DNA from 2 places in the Paenibacillus sp. FSL R10-2782 genome. Region 1 is predicted to be linked to the other one. Evidence: riboswitches for the same ligand, from Rfam matches in the RefSeq annotation. Region 1 holds a riboswitch; the other holds the start of a gene.
What was found. A riboswitch is a leader RNA that binds a small molecule or an ion and turns the genes downstream of it on or off. The one in region 1 is predicted to bind cyclic di-AMP.
Positions count from the first base shown of each region.

Region 1 (3,145 bases):
TTGCGTTTCCCTCCACTGCTACACAGTAAGCTATATTCATCTTTCCCTGCTTTTGAAAACAAAATAAGAAGAGGATATCCTCTTCTTAGCATGGTATAACTATGATGTTAATACTATCGCATTGCCCTTAACATATACAACACGTTTTTAGTTCATTTCAGGCTTCTCGGGTCCAATCACGTAGACGGTTTTACCGTGCTTCCGACCAAACTGATTGGCTTGACTCAAACTCTCATAATACACATCGATTTTGTGGCCTTTAATCGCGCCACCGGTATCCTCCGCACGGCGGAAGCCCACCCCTTCAATATACACCCACCAGCCGATTGGAATCACATTCGGATCGACAGCGATGGTGCGTCCTTCCGTGACACGTGAGCCGGATGCAGTACGTGTACCGATACCTGGCTCCTGTGACGAATACGCCGTCATGGAGACGTTTTGTAACACTTTGCTGTAATTAAAATTCACACCTGCTTTACGGACAGCATTGCCTGAACTAACCCGTGTAGACTTAATGGCATCTTCAGGACCAACGGAAGCAGCCAGAACGACCGGCTTTTTCTTCGTTCCTACTGCAATCACCTTATCCACACGATTCTGCGCGACTTCCTTGTTTACCAGCTGCTTGGATACCAATTTTCCGTCATGGTATACCTTTTGAACATGCTGGACCACAACACCTTTTTTACCGCTTTGGATAACCCGATTATCGCCTTTATAGAGACTTGGATCGGCCGTTTTGATGACCTGATAAGGTACCTGTTGCTTCTGTTCGACCTGCTGTTTCTTCACACGGACGATTTTTATGTCCATGTTAGACGAAACAGGAGCATCTAGAGCAGGATAAACTTTATCATTTGACGATAATTTATAGCCCGAGGTGCGAATGGCGCCCTCTACTGTATTTTCTGTTGTGTACAACTTTTTCGTCTTATTGGCTAAGGATACTTTGACCTGATTGGCACGTTTGATGACAACGCGATCCCCATCCTGTACTGCTCCGTTCAGCGGCATTGATACCGTATCATGCGGCTGAAGCGAAATCGAATGCTCTTTGAGCAAATCTTGGAGCTGGGATTGCCGAGTTTCTACCGCAGATGCCTTACCGTCGATGACAAAAAAGACCTGTTTTTTAGACTCAGTGTACACCAGAATTGAAATCATAATCGTTAGTGAGATTAGAAAAATAGCAACCAAAGCAGCCTGGCGCACATTTTCCTGCTTCCAACGCAATACGTAAGACATGCTGGATGAGCGTGACTCATGGGTCTCCTCTTTTTGGAAAATGCCCATTTCCTCCGTCCTCCTTACATAGCCCGCCGTCTGGAGTAAGACATAGTTGAGATTGACGTGACTATAACAGATTTTCTACAAGACAAGCCCGTAATGCGACTGTCCTGCACCATGTACCCGTCTTCGCGGCATGCTGTCCTCCCCTGTTTAATCACAGTATGATGACAGATTTTCTTTTATTCACAACAAAAAAAGCCAGAAAAGAGACTTAGAGAGCTCTTTCGTGGCTTCCGGCATGTGCGAATATGCGGAAAAATCATGCACGAGATGGCTTCTCTCTTGTTACGCTTACGGGGTTAGCTGTCGGGTTCGGACGTAGAGAGACGCCCTAGCTTGGGTCAACCGCTCATGGCGGTTGCCTTCACATTCACCCCGAAGACCCAGAAAGAAATCGAAATACGGCCCCTCCACCTGTTCAATCCCATCCGGGAAAAGAATTTCGGTCGAGCCGGCTGGCGGAAGAGACGTTCCCTTCTTGCCCATACGCCGGACGTACTGTAAGCCATATCGGTTCCCCCGTTCCCTGTAAAAGGGACTCAGCGAGACTGGTTCATGAAATGAACTGTTGATGTTTACACTCAAACAACAATTCACTGAAAAGATGATATCCTGTTTCTATGCATGTTGTAAAGCAGGTTTCAAGTACATTTTTCAAAATATTCGGTTAAAATATTGTAATATTCTTGAGTTTCCTGCAACAAATTCATGATTAGCTTCGTCTATCTCTTTATTTTGATTGATTTCTTCCCTTTTTCACTTAATGTCAAATCGTTCCAAGGCATTTTGGGTCGTTATGGACACTAATTCCTCCAACGTAATCCCCTTGATTTGGGCAGCCGCCTCTGCGACCAGTCCCACATGTGCGGACTCATTTCGCTTCCCGCGGAACGGATGAGGTGTTAGATAGGGAGCGTCCGTTTCAATGAGCAGACGGTCCAGCGGCACCTGTGCGAGTACCTCCTTTGGCTGCTTGGCATTTTTGAACGTTATCGGCCCGCCAAAAGAGAGATGAAAGCCCATATCCAGCACCATTTTAGCCGTCTCCCAGCTTCCCGAAAAGGAATGCATGACTCCGCCAACCTCACTCGCTTTTTCTTCACGCAAAATCTTAACAATATCTTCATGCGCATCCCGGTTATGGATGACAATTGGCATGTTCAGCTCACGAGCCAGTCCAATCTGGTTGCGTAGCACCCGATGCTGTACATCCTTGGGTGATGTGTCCCAATAATAATCCAGACCAATCTCCCCGATCGCCACGACTTTCTTATGACTGCATAACGATGCAATCCATTCCAGATCTCCCTCCTGCATCGTAATCGCATCCTGTGGGTGCCATCCAATCGCCGCATAAATAAAATCATACGTTTCGACCAAATTCATGGTAGACGGAATGGTCTCACGGTTAAATCCGATATTAATCATGCGGGTTACTCCCGCTTCGACAGCACGTGCTATTACTTCTTCCCGATCTTCGTCAAATTGCGGGGCATCCAAATGAGTATGAGTGTCAAATAAATTCAAAGCTTTTGTCTCCTTTTTTACTTTTATTAGCATATATTTGTCTATTGTTTGACAAAATAATTCCTTATTTCGGCAGGAAGCTTGTCCTTTACCCCATCCAATTTGTTTTGGGGATAGTACATGTGATATTTACCTCGGTGAATACCGCTAATGGAGCGCACAATTTCCGATACTTCGGAAATTTCTCTCACCTCTCCTTTACGTCCAAGGAGTAAAATCTGGTTATCCGTCGACCCACCCTGACGAAACACATCATAAGGAAGATCCGTCGGAAAATCAATTTCCAGATCATATTCGGGATGCAAACCAACCTGCTTCAGCGCTG
Region 1 covers NZ_CP151951.1:28,663-31,807, reverse strand. The annotation lists gene NST83_RS00140 (G5 domain-containing protein) at 148-1,296, opposite strand; cyclic di-AMP (ydaO/yuaA leader) riboswitch at 1,566-1,848, opposite strand; gene NST83_RS00135 (TatD family hydrolase) at 2,050-2,820, opposite strand; gene NST83_RS00130 (HD domain-containing protein) at 2,862-3,145, opposite strand, start outside.

Region 2 (3,145 bases), 2.7 Mb from region 1:
GCCGTATCGTACGTGAAGGCCATGCCTTAGGCAACCATTCCTATACTCATCCGGATTTTAGGAAAGCTTCACCGGAACGCTTTCGCAACCAGATTAAGAAAACAGAACATATTTTGGAGGCCACCGTTGGCTTTCGCCCCAAGCTGATCCGCCCACCCTATGGTGAAATTACGGAGCCTCAGATCCAGTGGGCGCGTCGTCACGGCTACATGATTGTGAATTGGAACGTAGACTCCCTCGATTGGAAGGGACTCAGTAAAACACAAATTCAGCGTAATGTGATCCCGGCTACCGGACCAGGCTCCATCATTTTAATGCATGCAGGTGGAGGTCAAAGTTCCAATCTGAAAGGCACTGTTCAATCCCTGCCGGGTCTCATTCAGTCGCTGAAAGCCAAGGGCTACAAATTTGTCACGGTTCCACGGCTACTTCATACCTCGGAGCGGAAATAACATTAAAAGGGCTGTCTTACCAGCAGATGCATTCTGCTCGTCAAGACAGCCCTTTTTTAATCGACAAAACCCATATATGAATCCTGAACCTGCGATTAAGTTATTTGATTATAGATCACAGATTATAGTTTACATAATATATATTATGTAAACTTAATTCATTTGCTTATACAGCCTATTTATCAATGACGTACAGCTTCACATTCTGAAAACCAAAGTCACTCACAAAAGATGGGCTGCCTGGAATGAAAATATCTATCCGTTTCCCCGTAATGGCGCTACCCTTATCGCGTGCTACGGCTACAAAAGAATGATCCGGCAAACCCGGGTGGGAATAGCCTGTAACCAACACTTTCGTACCCAACGGAATTACGTTTGGGTCAACCGCAATCGTACCAAGCTTAAGCGGATTTCCGAAATAATCCACCGCTCCCCATTTTCCATTTTCACTGGTTGCTGCGGAATACGCTGTAGCCTTCACGTCAACTACTTTGCTGTAGTTAAATGTTTTGCCCCATGCTTCAACTTGTTGACCGTCACCTGCCGGCGCTTTATCTGAAAGAAGCTGAGGCTTTGAATCCGAAGCAGCCTTTACCTTGTTCTCGTCCGGCACCTTAATTTGTACTCCTGCATATATATTGCTGGCAGCAAGATCTGGGTTCTCCTTTTGCAGATTCTCTACAGATACCCCGTAACGTTGAGCAAGTAAAAAGAAGGTATCACCTTCCTTGGCGGTATGAAGCGAAGCGGCGTCGGCTACCCCGGCTGTCTGCGCCAATCCTGCAATGGCTGCTGCCAGCACCGCAAATTTCATTGTTTTTCCAATACGTTTAAGATGTTTCAAAAGATATGTACCTCCTCTGTTATGCCTGCGAAGTTAGCTGTCGGATTCGGACTCAGGAGAAGCCCTATGCTTGTGCAATTCACCCCTAGGCACCTTCCATCCATTCGTATGAAGACGGATCAGAAGTTACTGCCGTTGTTACGTCCCCCGCACTTCCCATGGTTTTGGGTCCCGCATTCAGCGTCTAAATGTAGCTGTCTGCTGCCCCGGTAAGTTTTGGCTCACTGCATAATATCACAATTTTGTAACCTTATCTGCATGAAAATGTTGGGAACCCCGAATATCATACTACATCTGTTACAATTTTGTCATCATGAAATCGAAATCAGTTACAAAAATCTGAACGAGGATGACAAAAAAAGAAAAAAGCCCTCCCGTCAAACTTCCACCGCGGAGGGCTTGCTTCATAGCCTTTACAAGCTCATTTCTTACAAAACCTTGGCAAGAAAATCCCGGGTACGATCATGGCTTGGAGTGCCAAAAACCTGCTCCGGTGTACCTTGCTCCACAATTTGACCGTTATCCATAAAGATAATGCGGTCTCCTACCTCGCGGGCAAAGCCCATTTCATGTGTCACGATGACCATCGTCATGCCACCCTCAGCCAGCTTCTTCATCACGTCCAGCACCTCCCCGACCATTTCAGGGTCCAAAGCAGAAGTCGGCTCATCGAAGAGCATCACATGCGGCTGCATCGCCAAGGCGCGTGCAATCGCAATCCGCTGCTTCTGTCCGCCGGAAAGCTGATTGGGATAGGTGTCCTTTTTGTCTTCAAGCCCAACGGTACGCAGCAGCTCCAGCGCAATTTTCTCCGCTTCCTTTGCTGACTGGCCTCTAACCTGAGTTGGCGCAAGCGTCAGATTTTGCAGCACCGTTTTGTGCGGGAACAGATTGAAATGCTGGAACACCATCCCCATTTTCTCACGAGTCGCATTAATATTATGACCACGGGCTGTAATCGGCTCGCCCTCAAACAAAATCTCCCCATCGGTCGGCTGCTCCAGCAGATTCATACAACGTAAAAATGTACTTTTCCCCGAACCACTCGGGCCAATGACGACAACAACCTCGCCTTTTGCAATATCTATATCAATGCCTTTTAAAATTTCATTTTTGCCGAACGATTTACGCAGTTGTTTAACGGTGATCACTGGCTCTCAACTTCCTTTCCCATAAACCCAACAGCTTCGACAAGCTGAATGTCATTACAAAATAAATAGCAGCCGCGATGACGAACGGACTTAATCCTTCGTAGGTGATGTTCTTAATGACTTGGGCCTGATACATAATATCCACCATACCGATGGTAGAAATGATGGAGGACTCTTTAATAATCGTAATAAACTCATTGCCGATCGCAGGCAGTACAGACTTGAACGCTTGCGGTAAAATGACGTGACGCATAGCTTTGCCTCGTCCCATACCGAGTGAACGGGCCGCTTCCATCTGACCACGGTCCACTGCCTGGATACCTGCACGGAAAATTTCAGCCAGATATGCCGAGCTATTCAGAGATAACGTAATAATACCGGACTGAAGTGGCGTAAAATTGACGCCCAGCGTCAAAGCAACTCCATAATGGATGATCATAAGCTGTACCAGCATAGGTGTACCACGAAGTACCTCTACGTAGGCTGTACCCAACCATTCAATGATACGTACACCACTCATCCGCAGCAGAGAGATGATCAGACCAATGATAAATCCGAACAGTACCCCGAGCGCAGACAACAACAACGTGTAGCCGATACCCGTAGCGTAAAAGCTGCGATATTTCCAAAATATATCCACGATGTTGTTGGATGAAACCTGTCGATCCGCAGAGAGCGCACTCGCTTCCGTGGAAAAC
Region 2 covers NZ_CP151951.1:2,903,234-2,906,378, forward strand. The annotation lists gene NST83_RS13100 (polysaccharide deacetylase family protein) at 1-452, shown strand, start outside; gene NST83_RS13105 (3D domain-containing protein) at 628-1,296, opposite strand; cyclic di-AMP (ydaO/yuaA leader) riboswitch at 1,304-1,476, opposite strand; gene NST83_RS13110 (amino acid ABC transporter ATP-binding protein) at 1,725-2,447, opposite strand; gene NST83_RS13115 (ABC transporter substrate-binding protein/permease) at 2,434-3,145, opposite strand, start outside.
Region 2: it holds a riboswitch for cyclic di-AMP, as region 1 does, so the genes downstream of both, NST83_RS13105 (3D domain-containing protein) here and NST83_RS00140 (G5 domain-containing protein) in region 1, are expected to answer to the same signal.